4 regions of the Rhodococcus sp. NPDC057529 genome follow, and region 2 is predicted to be linked to each of the others. Evidence: riboswitches for the same ligand, from Rfam matches in the RefSeq annotation. Region 2 holds a riboswitch; each other region holds the start of a gene.
The links. A riboswitch is a leader RNA that binds a small molecule or an ion and turns the genes downstream of it on or off. The one in region 2 is predicted to bind cobalamin.
Positions count from the first base shown of each region.

Region 1: another riboswitch for cobalamin. It lies ahead of ACFU5V_RS00330 (CbtB domain-containing protein); the one in region 2 lies ahead of ACFU5V_RS24010 (ABC transporter substrate-binding protein).
Region 3: another riboswitch for cobalamin. It lies ahead of cobN (cobaltochelatase subunit CobN); the one in region 2 lies ahead of ACFU5V_RS24010 (ABC transporter substrate-binding protein).
Region 4: another riboswitch for cobalamin. It lies ahead of ACFU5V_RS21645 (ABC transporter substrate-binding protein); the one in region 2 lies ahead of ACFU5V_RS24010 (ABC transporter substrate-binding protein).

Region 1 covers NZ_JBHVEY010000001.1:61,731-65,936, forward strand. The annotation lists gene ACFU5V_RS00320 (DUF5996 family protein) at 1-727, shown strand, start outside; gene ACFU5V_RS00325 (CbtA family protein) at 768-1,565, opposite strand; gene ACFU5V_RS00330 (CbtB domain-containing protein) at 1,556-1,750, opposite strand; cobalamin riboswitch at 1,773-1,906, opposite strand; gene ACFU5V_RS00335 (antibiotic biosynthesis monooxygenase) at 1,957-2,271, opposite strand; gene ACFU5V_RS00340 (alpha/beta fold hydrolase) at 2,304-3,059, shown strand; gene ACFU5V_RS00345 (helix-turn-helix domain-containing protein) at 3,122-3,580, shown strand; gene ACFU5V_RS00350 (PIN domain-containing protein) at 3,600-4,206, shown strand, end outside.
Region 2 covers NZ_JBHVEY010000012.1:108,721-112,926, reverse strand. The annotation lists gene ACFU5V_RS24015 (FecCD family ABC transporter permease) at 1-865, opposite strand, end outside; gene ACFU5V_RS24010 (ABC transporter substrate-binding protein) at 898-1,938, opposite strand; cobalamin riboswitch at 1,981-2,111, opposite strand; gene ACFU5V_RS24005 (bifunctional 2-methylcitrate synthase/citrate synthase) at 2,140-3,285, opposite strand; gene prpB (methylisocitrate lyase) at 3,285-4,206, opposite strand, start outside.
Region 3 covers NZ_JBHVEY010000005.1:395,994-400,199, reverse strand. The annotation lists gene ACFU5V_RS12610 (precorrin-2 C(20)-methyltransferase) at 1-688, opposite strand, end outside; gene ACFU5V_RS12605 (precorrin-8X methylmutase) at 685-1,311, opposite strand; gene cobG (precorrin-3B synthase) at 1,336-2,469, opposite strand; cobalamin riboswitch at 2,476-2,619, shown strand; gene cobN (cobaltochelatase subunit CobN) at 2,675-4,206, shown strand, end outside.
Region 4 covers NZ_JBHVEY010000010.1:250,783-254,988, forward strand. The annotation lists gene ACFU5V_RS21640 (MMPL family transporter) at 1-1,667, opposite strand, end outside; cobalamin riboswitch at 1,760-1,902, shown strand; gene ACFU5V_RS21645 (ABC transporter substrate-binding protein) at 2,001-2,996, shown strand; gene ACFU5V_RS21650 (FecCD family ABC transporter permease) at 2,993-4,081, shown strand; gene ACFU5V_RS21655 (ABC transporter ATP-binding protein) at 4,078-4,206, shown strand, end outside.

The DNA of each region.
Region 1 (4,206 bases), on a different contig from region 2:
CGAATTCGACTTCGTAGACCATCGGCTGGTGATCCGCACGAGCACGGGTGGCACCGGGACGATTGCGCTCGAACCGAAGTCGGTGGCCGATTTCCATGCGGAAACGATGGACACGCTGGCCGAACTGGGCGTCACGACGACCATCCTGGCCAGGCCCAACGAGGTGGTGACGGCCGTCCCGTTCGCGGAGGACACGCAGCACTGCTCGTACGACGGTGAGTCGGTGCACCGGTTCTGGCGGCAGCTCGTGCAGGCGGACCGTGTGCTGCACGAATTCCGTGCCCATTTCATCGGGAAGGTCAGTCCCGTGCACTTCTTCTGGGGTGCGCTCGACCTGGCCTGCACCCGGTTCTCCGGTCGAAGCGCGCCGACTCACCCTGGCGGAGCGCCGAACTGCGGAGACTGGGTGATGGTCGAGGGCTACTCACACGAGCTGAGCAGCTGCGGATTCTGGCCCGGCGGTGGCGTCGAAGGTGCGTTCTACGCGTACGCCTATCCGGAACCGGACGGCTTCGCCGACTACCCGATCGGGCCCGAAGGGGCGTTCTACAGCGCGGAGTTCCGGCAATTCCTGCTGCCGTACGAGACCGTCCGCACCGCGGACGATCCCGACGCGGCTCTGCTGAAGTTCCTGCACAGCACGTACGACGCGGCCGCCGATCGGGGTGGCTGGGACCGGGCCGCTCTGGAGACGGACCCGTCCCGTTGGGACGCCCACCCCATGTGAGTGGCACGGTGTGCTCCGGCACACGGTGCCACTCACATGGTCAGGCAGAGGCGTTCGCCCGCGCGGGCGCGGTGGCCCGGGTGGCACGCTCCGTGAGGAACGCGAACACGAGTCCGAGAACCAGCCACAGCGTGGCCTGCGTCGCGAGGGACGACAGCCGGAACTGCCACAGCAGCACCGCGGGGAAGTCGTCACCCACTTCGTTGATCGTGGGCAGCACCAGATATCCGATGGTCGCCACCACGAGGAACGCGACAACCGGCGCCGCGATCCGCACCGACAGGAACTCCTGTGCGGCGACGGCCTTCGCCGCGAAGACGGACGCCACCACGGCGAGCAGGCCCAGCGCGACCGCGGCAAGCCACAGCCAGGTGCGCTGGTTGATCGTCTCGGGGTCTCCGACTGCGGGCGGGTTGGCGGGGTACTTGAAGAACGGCACCGCCTCGATTGCCAGCCAGCCGAAGGTGGCCAGGGTCAGGCCGAGCAACGGTCCCGACAGCGTCGTCACCCGACGCGCGTAGTTCGCGACGACGGCGAAGATCGCTCCCAGTGCCAGTCCCGCGAGGGACGTGGCGAGGAACAGCCCGAAGCGCTGCCCGTCGCGGCTGACGAGTGCCTCTTCCTCGTCGTGCGAGTGCCCGGCCGGTTCCTCCGCCGCGGTGGCGTCGTGCGAGTGGCCTTCGGGTTCGGCGGCGCTGTGCGATTCTTCGATCGCGATGGCCGCGTCGATGTGCGACTCACCGAGAACGAACGCGACGCCACCGGCCAGGATGCCTGCGATCAGGCCGGCCAGCAGGCCGCGGATGAGGAGTTTCGTGAAGGAATCGGTCAGTGGCATGGCAGACCCAGGAGGTGGCGGCCGTCGTGCATCAATTCATGCATGTACATGCCGCTGCGCGAGATCGCGCCCTGGTCGAATCCCACGAGGTAGAGAGCGAGCATCGCGAACAGAACGATCGCGAAAGAGATGACGGCGAGGCGGGTCGTGTCGACCGACGAGCCGGGTGCGTAGGCGAGTGCCATAGTTCCTCCTGGGATTTCGCGTCCCCTAGGTCCAGGCGATGGCCGCAGTATCTGGCTGTCGAGGTGGTTCCCGTGAGGGACTACTCCGATTTACAGTGGCGCGACCGCTCCGGGATTGCACCGGATTCCTGCCGAACCATCGCATTGTCCTGCGAACTTTTGCACCCGGCGGGCCGTCGTGTCAATCCTCGGCCAGCCCCTGCCGCTCAGCTCTTGTTCGCCGCCGCGACGTCGAGTACGACCTCGAACTCCAGCAGCGACGCACCGGATGCCACCGGCTTCTTCCGCTCACCCGCGTGTGCTTCCCGGGCCGGACCGTCGCGCCACGCCGCGAATGCCTCTTCGCTCTCCCACTGCGTGACGACGAAGTAGCGGTTCTCGCCCTGCACCGGACGCAGGAGCTGGAAGCCGAGGAAGCCGGGAGAGTTCTCCACTGCGTGCGCGCGCGCCGCGAAGCGCTTCTCGAGTTCGGGGCCCGCACCCTCGGGGATTTCGATTGCGTTGATCTTCACCACTGCCATGCGGGCGAGGTTACTCCGCTAGCGTCGGAGTGGTGGCGGGTGAGAGTGCGTTGCACGACGAGGGTGGGGCGGGACAGCCGATTCTGCTGCTGCACGGGTTGATGGGCAGTGCCCGGACGTGGGGACGGCACGTGCCGTGGCTGCGCGAGCACGGCCACGTCTTCACGTTCGACGCCGCAGGCCACGGCAGGCCCGCGCCGTCGCGGTTGACGACGGAAGCGTTCGTCGCGGACCTGTCCACGGCACTCGCGCCCGTCGCCGGGCCGTGGGTGGTGATCGGCCATTCGATGGGCGCCCTGCACGCCTGGTGCCTGGCTGCCGAGCATCCGGAGACGGTGTCGGCGCTCGTCCTCGAAGACATGGCCCCCGACTTCCGCGGCCGCACCGCCGACGACTGGGCGGCGATGATCTCGAACTGGCCGCAACCGTTCGCGACCCGGGAGGATCTGTTCGAGTTCTTCGGTCCGGTTGCCGGACAGTACTTCCTGAATTCGTTCGAGAAGCGCGCCGACGGCTGGTACCTGCACGGCGACGTCGACACGTTCCGCGACATCTCGGCGGAGTGGGGCGACAGGCACTTCTGGGACCAGTGGGCGTCGATCACCGTTCCGGCCCTGCTGATCGAGGGGGAGTTCACCATCACCCCGGACGGCCAGATGCGGACCATGGCGGAGCGGCATCCCGGCGCCGAGTACGTCCGCATCGCGCAGGCCGGGCACCTCGTCCACGACGACCAGCCGGAGCAGTACCGGAAAGTGGTCGAGGAATTCCTCGACGGGCTCGGCTGAGATCCGCCTCGTCCGCTGCGGAGGACATTGTGTGTTCGTTTTTTTCGTTTTATCGTTGAGGTATGGCCGCTCTGATGAACCACACGGTGTTGCCACCGGGCTCCGACGATCGCGAAATTCTCACCGCGTTGAAGTATCTTCTCGCTGGTCAGGACGATGTGACGATCTCGACCCCGGAGGGTTCGGCGCCATTGCCGGACAGTGTCCGGGGTTTGCTCGTCGACGCGGTCACGGCTCTGGACCGGGGGCAGGCGGTGACGGTGGAGCCGCATCGGACGGTGCTGACGACGCAGGAGGCCGCGGAACTGCTGGGTATTACCCGGCCGACGCTGGTGCGGTTGCTGGAGGCCGGGAAGATTCCGTACTCGTCGCCGGGCAGGCATCGGCGGGTGGAGTTGGCGGACGTGCTCGCATTCCGACAACACGAGCGTGCGCGACGCGGTCAGGTGTTCGAGGAGATGGCGCAGGAGGAAACCCCGGACCCCGGCGACGCCGCTGACGGCTTCGTCTCGACCCGCTGATCGAGGGGCAGGACAACCGATGGCTGCCTTTCGGGTGGTTCTCGACGGGTGCGTCCTGCTCCCGCAGGTCCTGAACAACCTGCTGCTGACCCTGGCCGATGCCGAATTGTTCCGGCCGGTGTGGACGCCGGACCTGCTCGACGAGGTGGAGCGCGACCTGGCCGGGGAGAGGTTCGGCAAGTCGCCGGAGCAGGCGGCGCGTCGGGTCCACCAGATGCGCAGGGCGTTCCCGTTCGCGGAGGAGGAGTCACGCGGGTACCGCGAGTTGATCCCCGCGATGACCAACGATCCGAAGGACCGGCACGTCCTGGCCGCGGCGGTACGGTCCGGTGCGGCCTTGATCGTGACCGCCAACCTGACGGACTTCCCGCCGGCGGCACTCGACCCGTACGACGTCGAGGCGATCCACCCCGACGAATTCCTCTGCGATCAGCTCGATCTCGACTCGGAAGCGGTGTTCGAGCGTATACACCTGCTGGTCGCCCGGAATGCGCTCCCGCCGCGCACGGTGGGTGAGTTGCTCGAGTCACTCGACCGGCTGACCCCACGGTTCGTCGACGCGGTCCGGGCGGTGCTGGTCGGCCGGGACGACACCTCGGACCGCGGTGCGGCGCCGGCTGTGTCCG
Region 2 (4,206 bases):
CGACCACGGCGGTGGTGGGGAGCAGCCGGCTGTGCCGGGGTCCGACGAGGAACCGTGCGGCGTGCGGAAGGACCAGTCCGACGAACCCGATCGCGCCTGCGGCGCTCACCAGGGCGGCGGTGACGAGTGCGGTGATGGTCAGCAGGAGGATCCGGATCCATCGCACAGACACCCCGAGTGCGGCGGCCGCGGTGTTTCCGAACGTGAACGCGTCCAGCGCGGACGACTGGGTCAGGCACACCAGCAGTCCCACGAGAGTGATTGCCCCGCACAGGGTGACGTCGGCCCAATCGGCACCGGAGAGCGAGCCGAGCAGCCAGAACAGCACCCCGCGGGTCTGTTCGGCGTCCGCGGAGGAGATCACGATGAACGACGTCAACGCGGAGAACAGCTGCGTCCCGGCCACTCCCGCGAGCACCACCCGGGATGTGCCGCCGCCCGCGCCGGCAGCGAGCAGCATCACCAGGGCGAACGAGATCACCGCGCCCGCGAACGCTCCCGCCGACAGCGACACCGCCCCGGCGCCGAGACCGAGGACCGCGACGAGCACCGCCCCGGTGGACGCCCCCGACGAGATACCGAGCACGAACGGGTCGGCGAGCGGATTGCGCAGCAGCGACTGCATGATCGCCCCGCACAGCGCGAGTCCCGCGCCGCAGACGGCGGCGAGGAGGGTGCGGGGCAGTCTCAGTTCCCAGACGATGCCCTCTTTGATGCGGCTGATGTCGGCGTTCCCGAATCCGAGGCGCTCGAACACGACCGCGTAGACGTCGCCGACGGACAGGCTGGCGGGTCCGATCGTGATGACGACGGCGATCGACGCCGCCAGCACGGCGAGCCCGCCGAGCAGGCATGCCCCGAGCAGCGGCCGGGAGTCGAACCGTGTGGCCACCACGGTCAGTTCGCCAGTCCCCACTGCTTCAGCGCGGCCGCCGTCTTCTCGACGCCGTCGATGGTGCGGATCGACGGGTTCAGGTCGGCGCCGTTGACGACGATGTACTTCTTGTCGCGGACGGCGGTGAGCCGCTGGGTGACCGGATTCGATTCGAGGAACGCGATCTTGCTGTCGAGAGCGTCGCCGTCGATGCTGCGGCGACTCAGGTCCGCGAGGACCAGAGCGGTCGGGTCGCGGTCGAGGACACTCTCCCAGCTCACTTGCGGCCATTCGTTGGTCGTGTCGGCGAAGATGTTCTCGGCGCCGACGGAGTTGGTGATGATGCCGGAGGATCCGCAGCACCCCGCCATGTACGGGGTGCTGGTGTCGGCGAACCAGTACGCGAGCGATACCCCGGAGGCCTCGACCGCCCTCGACGCGGCGTCGAACCGCTGCTGCAGTTCCGCGACGAACTGCTCGCCGCGGTCACGGACGTCGAAGATGGCGGCGAGTTCGCGGATCTCCTGGTAGACGGTGTCGATGCGCAGTGGTTCGGTGCGTGCCCCGTCCGCGTTGACGCTCTCGTCGGTCTTGCCCTGGCAGTCGGTGGGCGAGAGGTAGCTGGGAACGCCCAACTGGTCGAACTGATTCCGGTCGGCGACACCGCCCGGTCCGAGGGTGCCGCCGAACGAGGCCGACACGAAGTCGGGTTCGGTGTCGAGGACCACCTCGAACGACGGCTTGTTGTCGGCGAGCCGCGGAACCTTCGCGTTGTCGGCGGCCAGGTTGTCGCGGACGGGATCGGTCCAGGTGGCGGTGCCGACCATCCGGTCCGCAAGGCCGAGGGAGAGCAGGATCTCGGTCGAGCCCTGATTGAGCGACACCGCTCGTTGCGGTGGTGCGTCGACGGTGACGCTGTGTCCGCAGTTCTCCAGGGTCATCGGGTAGGCGGAGGACTCCGAGGCCTTGCCGGGCGCCGGTTCGTACGAGGACGACGAGCATGCCGAGACCAGGACGGCCGAGACGGCGGTGAGAGCAGCGAGGTGCCGCCAAGACGTGCGCATGAAGAGCGAACTCCTTCATCAGGGCCCAGTCGCGGAGCCGAGGATCGTCACAACTCGATCGGTGAGTAGTCGGACTCCGGCCCGGGGGCCGTTACCGTTGCGCGTCAGTCCCGGATTCGCACCGGGTTCCCTCGCCGATCGTGGCCGTACGGACGGCCCCGGACACCATAGCCCCTGTGAGTACTTGTTAACCGCCGGCGGTTAACAAGTACTCACGGGCGCGAAGCGCATCAGGGCACGCTGCGCGACGCCGGTGTACTCGGACAGTGGGCGGATCAGCGCGTTCGAGTGGCCCTGCTCGATGATGTGGGCGGCCCACCCGGTGATGCGGCTCATCACGAAGATCGGGGTGAACACCTCGATGTCGAAGCCCATCAGGTAGTAGGCGGGGCCCGTGGGGAAGTCGAGGTTCGGTTTGATGCCGGTGGCCTCGTTCATCGTCTTCTCGAGGATTTCGTACATCTGCACCCACCTGTCGCCGTCGGTGCGGGCGGCGACGTCGAGGAAGGCCTGCTTCATGGTGGGAACGCGGGAGTCGCCGTTCTTGTAGACGCGGTGCCCGAAGCCCATCACCTTGTCTTTGGCGGCGAGCTTGCCGAGCAGCCACTGCTCGGCGAGGGCGGGGTCGCCGATCTCGAGCATGTGATGCATGACGGCCTCGTTGGCGCCGCCGTGCAGTGGCCCCTTCAGCGCCCCGATGGCGGCGGTGACGGCGCTGTAGATGTCGGAGAGCGTCGACGTCACCACCCGGGCGGCGAACGTGGACGCGTTGAAGGAGTGCTCGGCGTAGAGGATCAGCGACACCTCGAACGCCGTCACCAACTCCGGGGCCGGCACCTCCCCGAAGCACATGTGCAGGAAATTCTCCGCGAAACCCAGATGGCTGTGCGGGGCGATCGGGTCGAGGCCGCGGCGGCGACGGTGGTCGGCGGCCACGATGGTCGGCAGCACCGCCATCATCCGCAACGCCTTGGCCCGGTTGGCGCCAGGGGTGTTGTCGTCCTCTTCCGGGTCCTCGGCGCCGAGGTAGCTGATCGCGGTGCGCACCACATCCATCGGGTGGCAGTTCTCCGGCAGCTTCGTCACCAGCGACAGCAGCGACCGGTCGGCCCGGCGGGCGGCCCGCTCACGCTGGGTGAACAGGGCCAGCTGCGCGTCGGTGGGCAGTTCCCCGTTCCACAGCAGATACGCGACCTGCTCGAAGCTGCAATGCGCCGCCAGATCCTGCACCGCGTAGCCGCGGTAGGTCAGCGAATTGGTCTCCGGCACCACCTTCGAGATGGCGGTGGTGTCGACGACGACACCGGCCAGCCCCTTGTAGATGGTGGGTATCGCGGTTTCGGTCATCACTGGCTCCCCGTGAGTGTGAAGTTGAAGACGCCGGAATCGAACTCGTTGTACCGCTCGTACTCGAGCACCTCGTACAGGCGCGACCGGGTCTGCATCCGGCCGAGCAGCCCCTCCTGGGTGCCCTTGTCGTGGATTTCACGTAGCCCGGCCTCGATGGCGCCCATCGCCAACCGCAAGGTGGTGACCGGATAGATCACCGCGTTGTAGCCGATGTCTTGCAGCGTTTGCGCCGGGATCAACTCGGATTTGCCGAATTCGGTCATGTTCGCCAGCAACGGAATGTCCACCGCGGCCCGGAACTTCGCGAATTCTTCCTCGGTGTGCAGGGCCTCGGTGAAGATGAGGTCGGCGCCGGCGTCGGCGTACGCCTCGGCCCGCTCGATCGCCGCGTCGATGCCGACCCTGCCGGAGGCGGACATGTCACCGATCCCGGCGGCGTCGGTGCGGGCGCAGATCACGAAGTCCGGGTCCCGCCGCGCGGTGACCGCGGCCCGCAGCCGGCGGATCATCTCCTCGGTGGGCACGATGGCCTTGCCGTCGAGGTGCCCGCACCGTTTCGGGTTGACCTGATCCTCGAGGTGCAATCCGGCGATCCCGGCGTCCTCGAACACGGTGACGGTGCGGGCCGCGGACATCGGTTCGCCGAATCCGGTGTCGGCGTCGACGAGGACGGGCAGGTCGGTGATGTGGGCGATCTGCGCGCTGTGCGCAGCGACCTCGGTGAGGGTGGTCAGGCCGATGTCGGGCAGGCCGAGGGCGGCGGAGAACGCGCCGCCGGAGACGTAGGCGCCCTCGAACCCGATCTGCTGGATCAGTTTCGCGGTCAGCGGGTTGATCGCACCGGGCAGCCGTTGAATCGTCCCCGAGGCGAGTCCGGCCCGGAACGCGGCCCGTTTGTCGGTGGCGGCGGTGGCCGCG
Region 3 (4,206 bases), on a different contig from region 2:
TGTCGGACACGTCGTCCGCGTGGTCGATCTTCTGCCGGGTCGTGCTGGCCCGCTCGACGTACCACGTCTCGTCGATGCGACCGGAATCCTTCAACGCCTGCCGCACCGCCGGGTAGGTGCGTCCGAGTTTCAGGATGGCGGCGGCGTCGGTCTCCCGCAGACGCCGCGTCAGCTCGGCGCGCGGCAGGGTGCCGGGCAGGACCGTGAGGATTTCCTCGCCCTCGACGAGCGGCATCGCCAGCGCGGCCGAGGCGGCGCTGATCGACGTCACGCCGGGAATCACCTCCGCTTCGAAGCGCTGCGCCAGCCTCTTGTGCATGTGCATGTAGGAGCTGTAGAAGAGCGGGTCGCCCGCCGCGAGGAGCGCCACCGAACGGCCGGCCTCGAGGTGCGCGGCGAGCCGCTGCGACGCTTCCTCGTAGAACTCGTCCATCGCCCCCTGGTATCCGCCCGGGTGATCGACGGTCTCGGTGGTGACCGGGTAGACGAGGTGCTCCTCGATCTGGCCCTCGCGCAGGTACGGCGCCGCGACCGCACGGGAGATGCTCTTGCCGTGCCTGGCGCTGTGGAACGCCACCACGTCGGCCTCGGCGATGACCCGCGCAGCCTTGACCGTCACCAGTTCCGGGTCGCCCGGTCCGATGCCGACGCCCCACAGCTTGCCGCTCGACCGCTCCTCGGAACTCATTCGACTTCGCTCGCAATCGCATTCAGCGCCGCAGCCGTGATGGCACTACCACCGCGGCGGCCGCGGACCACCAGATAGTCGAGTCCGCTCGGGTGCTCGATCAACGCTTCCTTCGACTCCGCCGCACCGATGAATCCGACCGGGCCGCCCACGATCGCGGCGGGCCGGGGCGCACCGGATTCGATCATGTCCAACAGGTAGAACAGGGCCGTGGGGGCGTTGCCGATCGCGACGACGGCGCCCTCCAGTTTGCTGCCCCACAATTCGAGCGCCGCCGCCGAGCGGGTGTTCCCGATCTGCTCCGCCAGCACCGGAACCCGGGGGTCGCGCAGGGTGCAGATCACCTCGTTGTCCGCCGGGAGACGCTTGCGGGTCACGCCGGCAGCGACCATCTGCGCGTCGCACAGGATGGGGGCGCCGTCCGCCAGCGCCGCGCGGGCGGCCTTCACGACACCGGGGGTGAACGCGACGTCGTCCACGAGATCGACCTGACCGCTCGCGTGGATCATGCGGACCACGGCCTGTGAGACGTCCTCGGGAAAGGCACTGAGATCCGCCTCGGCGCGGATCGTCGCGAAGGACTGGCGGTAGATCTCCGCGCCGTCTCGGATGTACTCGATCATCCGCTCACGATAGAGGCTGCGGGTTCACCGCTCCTCCACCCGGTAACCCGTCTCGGTGGCGACGACGTCGGCGACGTCGCCCTTGGGGCGGCCGCAGCACCGCTCGCAGCCCGACCAGTGCTGTCGGCCCTCCACCGGGAGTTCGCCGTTCGCGACGGCGCCCCGGGCATCGGTCCGCACATCGGCGAGCGCCTTCTCGCACCCGGGTTGCCCGGTGCAGGCGCTGACGTTCAGCCACGGGGAGTTCTCGTCGAAGATCAGGCCCATCGGGGCGAGGACCCGGACCACCTGCTCGGCGGACCACTCGTCCAGATCGCACAGGAGCACCGTTTTCCACGGCGTGACGATCACCGGCTTCTCGACGGCGGCGAGGAATTCCGCCAGCCGGGCCTCGAGCACCCCGAACGCGAGACCGCCGCCGAGGGTCACGTTGCCGTCCGGCTGGTCGAGCCACCCGATCGGCGGCCGGTGCTCGTCGAACCCGGGCACCGGGTCGGCGGTCGGTGCGAGCGTCAACGCCGACAGGGTCCGCTCGACTCCGTTCGCGATCTCCGACAACCGCCAGTGCCGATCGCGCAGCTCCAGGAAGACGCGGGCGGCGCTCAGGAGCACCGACACCGCGTCCGCCGTCGGGATCCGGACGCCGCTGTCGCGACCGGCGAGGATCAGCGCGACCTCCGACCCACCGACCGCGTGGACCCCGAAGTCGCCGCCGAGCGCCGAGACGTCGCCCCGGCCGTCGTCGAGGGTGAACAGGGTGCGGCCCGGCAGGTCCGCCAACGCGGAGTCGGCGCACAACGTCCGGTCCAGCACGCCGACCAGATCACGCAGGTCCGTGAGACCACCGATCCGGCCGGTCAGCGGCGAGACGAGGATGTTCCGGACCCGCTCGTGCGTTTCCGACGGCAGCAGGCCCGCGCCGGCGAGGCGGCGGGCGAACTCCAGCGGGTCGCGGACCGCCCGCAGTTGCGCATTGCCGCGGGAGGTCAGTTCGATCTCGCCGTTCCCGAGGTCGCGAGCCGACTCCGCGAGGGTCTGCAACTGGGAGGACGTCAGCACGCCACCGGGGAGGCGCACCCGGGCGAGCGCACCGTCGGCCGCCTGGTGGACCTGCAACGCGCCGGGGCATGCATCGGGGCGGGAACGGGAGTCGACCATGGTCCCAGGTTACGTCCGGCCCCGGGTAGCATCACCAGCACTTGCGACAGCAGGAGAGGAAGCCGGTGCGAATCCGGCGCGGTCGCGCCACTGTGAGCTCGCCGAAACCGGTGGGCGAGCCAGACCCTCACCTGCCGTCCTCCGACCTCCGGTTCCGCACAGAACCACCGCCACGGGGCGCGACACCCCCAGGAAGGCTCCACACGTGATCCTGCTGCTCTCCACCTCCGACACCGACCTGCTCAGCGCCCGCGCCAGCGGGGCGGACTACCGCTGGGCCAACCCGGCACGGCTGCTGGTCGAGGAGGATCTGCCGGGACTGCTCGACGGCGCCGACCTGGTCGTGGTGCGCATCCTCGGCGGCCGCCGGGCGTGGGAAGAGGGCCTCGACGCGGTCCTGGCCGGCGGGCTTCCGGTGGTGGTCCTCGGCGGCGAGCACGCCCCCGACGCGGAGCTCATGGAGTGCTCGACCGTCCCGGCCGGGGTCTCGGCGGAGGCACACAACTATCTCGCCGAGGGCGGCGCCGACAACCTCGCCCAACTGCACCACTTCCTGTCCGACACCGTGCTGCTGACCGGTCACGGTTTCGAGGCGCCGGTACACCTGCCGAGCTGGGGGGTCGCGCCGTTCGCCCCCGACGCCGACCCGGACCGCCCCACCATCGCCGTTCTCTACTACCGCGCCCAGCACCTGGCCGGCAACACCCGCTACATCGAGGCGCTGTGCGACGCCGTCGTGGCGGCAGGTGGCAGCCCGCTGCCGATCTTCTGCGCGTCGCTGCGCACGGCCGAACCGGAGTTGCTGCAGACGCTGCGCCGCGCGGACGCGATGGTGGTCACCGTGCTCGCCGCCGGCGGCACCAAGCCGGCCGGAGTCTCGGCCGGCGGCGACGACGAGGCATGGGACGTCGCCGCGCTGGCCGCGCTGGACGTGCCGATCCTGCAGGGGCTGTGCCTGACCAGCAGCCGGGAGTCGTGGGAGTCCAACGACGACGGACTGTCCCCGCTCGACGTCGCCACCCAGGTCGCGGTCCCCGAGTTCGACGGCCGGCTGATCACGGTGCCGTTCTCGTTCAAGGAGATCGACGCCGACGGCCTGTCCACCTACGTTCCCGACGCCGAGCGCGCCTCCCGGGTGGCGGGCATCGCCGTCCGGCACGCCCGGCTCCGGCACATCCCCGCACCCGAGCGCCGGATCGCCCTGATGCTGTCGGCGTACCCGACGAAACACGCCCGCATCGGCAACGCCGTCGGTCTCGACACCCCGGCCAGCGCGATCCGGTTGCTCACCGAGATGCGGGCCGCCGGCTACGACCTGGGACCCGCGGACGGACCGGATTCCGTGCCCGGCCTCGCCGCCCGCGACGGCGACGCGCTGATCCACGCCCTCATCGCCGCCGGCGGCCAGGACCCGGACTGGCTGACCGCCGAGCAACTGGAGGGCAACCCGATCCGGATCTCCGCGGCCCGCTACCGCGAATGGTTCTCGGCGCTGCCCGCGGAACTGCGCGAGGGTGTCGAGGAGCACTGGGGACCCGCGCCGGGCGAACTGTACGTCGACCGGTCGCAGGACCCTGCCGGTGAAATCGTCATCGCCGCAATGCAGTTCGGAAACCTCGTGCTGATGGTGCAGCCGCCCCGCGGATTCGGGGAGAAGCCGGTCGCGATCTACCACGACCCGGACCTGCCGCCGAGCCACCACTACCTCGCCGCGTACCGGTGGATCGCGGCGGACGC
Region 4 (4,206 bases), on a different contig from region 2:
GCGGCGAGACTCAGCCCCGCCATCGCGACCGCTTTGATCGGCAGCACCACGGAGCCGAACGCCAGGAACAGCAGGACCAGCGTCGAACCCACCATGATCGCGATCATGACCGGCATCCAGTGCACGATCGCCGCGTTGCCGTCGTCGACGGTCGCCTGGCCGCCGCCGACGAGCAGTTCGGTTCCCTCGGGGACGGAGATGGCGCGGAGACCGTCCACGGCCGCACTCTGATCGTCGGTGGTCACTCCCTCGGAGTAGACGGCCTGCACCGCCACCAGTTCGCCGTTGGATGCGACGACGGTGGCGGCGCCGATACCCGGCACCTGGCCGGCGGCCTGGGCCACCGCGGCCCCGTCGGCGGCGGTCGGCGCGGTGCCGACACCGTCGCCCCGGAGGATGAGGGTGGCGCCGTTCCCGGTGGTGGGAAATTCGGTGGTGAGGGTGTCGGTGGCGATACGGGCGGGATCGTTCTCGGGCAGCGCCGTGTACGTGACCTCGCCGAGCGACGCGCTGAGCAGAGGCGCCGCCAGGACCATCAGACCCGCGACGATCCCGACCGCGATGGCGACCGGCCGACGCATCACCCAGGTGACGACGGAGCCCCAGAACTTGCGGGCGCGCACCTCACCGCGTTGCGCCGCATCCTTGCGCCAGCTCAGCGCGTTGATGCGGTGACCGAGGATCGCGAGCAGCGCGGGCACCGCGGTGAGGGACAGCAGCGCCGCACTCGCGACCGCGGCCATCGCACCGAACCCGAGCGACTTGATCACGTCCTGCGGAAACACCAGCATCCCCGAGAACGCGCACACCAGAAGCAGACCGGAGAACAACACGGTGCGACCCGCGGTCAGGACGGTGCGCCGGGTCGCCTCGGCCACGTCGGCGCCGGACTCGAGTTCCTCGCGGAATCGGCCGACGATGAACAGGCCGTAGTCGATCGCGAGCCCCAGGCCGAGCAGGGACGCCACGTTGATCGCGAACGAACTGACGTCGGTGAACAGGGTCAGCAGGCGCAGCGTCGCGAGGGCGCTGAAGATCGAGAGCAGCCCGACGAACACCGGAACGGCGGCGGCGACCAGTCCGCCGAAGATGAAGACCAGCAACACGAGAGTGATCGGCAGCGCGATCGCCTCGGCCAGCACCAGGTCCTGCTGCAGCCGGTTGTTGAACGCCACACCCACCACCGAGTTGCCCGCGAACTCGGTGTCGACGCCCTCCACCTCGAGCTTCGGCAGCAGATCGTTGAACGTGGCGGCGGTGATCCCGGCATCCGGGTCGACGGTGATCGCGGCCGACGCCTTGGTGCCGTCCTCCGACACCATCAGGTGCTTCCTCGTCGCGTCCGCCGTCCAGTACGACGTCACCGAATACGTCGGCACCTCGGCGGCGAACCGGTCGAGACTCGCGGTGACCTGGGGGCCGATGTCACCCAGGGTCTTCCCGTCGGGTGCGGTATAGATGGCGATGATGTCCGGCGTCTGCGGACCCAGATTGTCTTCGACGATTCGCGCCACCTCGGCGGATTCGCTACCGGGGTCGATGAATCCGCCGGAGCTGAGCTTCGCGAACACACCGGTGCCCCACACGCCGCTCACCAGAACGGCGAACACGGCGAGCGTCAGGACCCACCATTTGCGTGAAACAACGGTCGAGGCCCAACGTGTCATGCGTCAACTCCGGGTGGTCGGGGGCGGTCGGCTGCGACTGCCGACTGTAGTGCGGATCGAGGGATTGCCGGTGGGGGTGTGACGCGGGTCCCGGCAAATCGTGCATACTCGGTGGTGCACTTGCAGTCACACGCACGGGGGAAGCCGGTCCGAATCCGGCGCTGACCCGCAACGGTAGGCCACCAGAGCATTTCGGTGGCGAGCCCGATTACCCGGCGTGTGGTGTGCGACATCCTTTTCGTCGTGGTCTACGAAGCGGAGTCCCGCAGGCGCGCCTGTACGTGGGCGTCTGCCGGCTTCTCATTCGTGGCTCTGAGCCGCAATGAGGTTTACATGTACGGTCAGTTGTTCAGAAGTACCGGTCTGGTCACCCTCGCCGTGGCCGCGCTGGTGGTCGCCGGGTGTTCGCGCGGGGAGTCCGTGGGGCAGACCGCTTCCGCCGAATCCTTCGCCGAACCGGTGTCCGTCACCAACTGCGATCGCACGGAGACGTTCGACGCCCCGCCGCAGCGCATCGTCAGCATGAACGATCACGTCACCGAGGTGCTGATCGAAATGGGGGCCGCTGATCGCATCGTCGGCACGGGGTACGGCGACGCGACCCCGCTGCCGGAGTTCGCGGAGGCCTTCGCGAAGATCCCGAAACTCGCGAAGGAATACCCGACCCGGGAACAGATCCTGGACCTCGACCCCGACCTGGTGGTCGGCGGCATGCGCAGCGCGTTCGACGAGAAGGAGGGGCGCTCGCGCGAATCCCTCGGCGAACAGGGCATTCCGACGTTCCTGTTCTCCGAGTACTGCGGGCAGGGTTTTCCCGACATCGGGCTGCTGCGCAGCGATTACACGCAGCTCGGTGAGATCCTCGGCGTCCCGGACGAGGCGCGCGCCGTCACCGACCGGGTGACGTCCGGGTTGCAGGCCGTGCGGGACGAGATCGCAGGCACCACCCCGGTTCCGACGTTCTTCTACGATTCCGGCGAGGACGTCCCTCTGACGATCGGCGGTGTGGGAGTCGGCCAGCTCATCGCGGACCACGCGGGTGCGGTCAACCTCTTCGCCGAGGGGCAGAAGCCGTATTCGAAGTCCACGTGGGAGATCATCGGTGAACGCGCCCCGGAGGCGATCGTCGTCCTCGACTACGGCACGACGAGTGCGCAGGCGAAGATCGACTTCCTGACGTCGCACCCGATCATGTCGACGACGCCCGCCGTGAAGGCCGGCCGTATCGTGGTGGTGCCGCTCGACGACTTCTTCGAGAGCCCGCGGCTGGTGCGGTCGGTGGAGACGATCGCGCGGGCGCTGCATCCGGACGCCGTCGGCGCCCGATGACGGTCACCGCCGAACGCGCGGCGCCACCTGCGTCGCCCACACACCCGGCCCGGACCCGCGTCGGTTTCACGGGCCTGATGACGCTGCTCGCCCTGGCGACGCTGTGCGTCGTCGCGCTCGCGGTGTCGTTCGGTTCCGTCCGCATCCCCGTCGGCGACGTCTGGGCGATCGTCGCGCACCGGGTGGCCCCGGGGGCGTTCGAGCCCTGGTGGTCGCAGGCCCGGGAATCGATCGTGCTCGACTCCCGGCTGCCGCGGGCGCTCACCGCGGCGGCAGTCGGTGCCGCGCTCGCCCTCGCGGGCGCTGTGGCGCAGGCGGTGACCCGCAATCCGCTGGCCGATCCCTACCTGCTCGGCGTGTCCTCGGGGGCGGGTTTCGGCGTGGTGGTGGTGACGGTGCTCGGGCTCGGGGTGGGCGCGCTCGGCGTGTTCACCGTCCCCGTCGCGGCGTTCCTGGGCGCGATGGTGCCGCTGTTCCTGTCGCTGGCGATCGGCGGCCGCTATCCGCAGCCGACGGCCGTCATCCTCGTGGGTGTCGCGTCGGCGCAGGTGTTCTCCGCTCTCATCACGTTCTCGATACTGGTCGTCGCCGACGAGCACCAACTGAGTTCGGTGATGCACTGGCTGGCGGGCGGTTTCGGCGACTCACGCTGGTCGACGGCGATCGTCCCGGCCGTCGCACTCGCGACGGTCGGGGCGGCGATGATGCTGAGTGCGAGCCGTATCGACCTGCTGCAGGCGGGAGACGACGGCGCCGCCGCCCTGGGGATGAACGTGCGGCGCTTCCGCGTCGTGCAGTTGCTCGGGGTGTCGATGCTGGCCGGAGCGGCCGTGTCCGTCGCGGGCGGCATCGGCTTCATCGGCCTGCTCGTGCCGCATCTGGCCGGGTACGTCGTGGGGGCCCGCGCGGTCAGGCTGCTGCCGGTCGCCGCGTTCCTCGGCGCGATCGCGATGGTCGCGGCGGACACGGCCGCGCGGTCGGTCGCGCGGAGCATCGAGGTCCCCGTCGGCGTCGTCACCGCCCTCGTGGGAGCACCGATCTTCGTGTGGATGCTGTACCGGCAGTACGGGAGGGCAGAGCGGTGACCGCGCTGAGTCTGCACCGGGTCCGCGCCGAACTCGGATCGCGGGAAGTGCTGCACGGCATCGACCTCGCCGTGCGTCCCGGTGAGGTGCTGGCGCTGGTCGGGCCCAACGGTTCCGGGAAGACC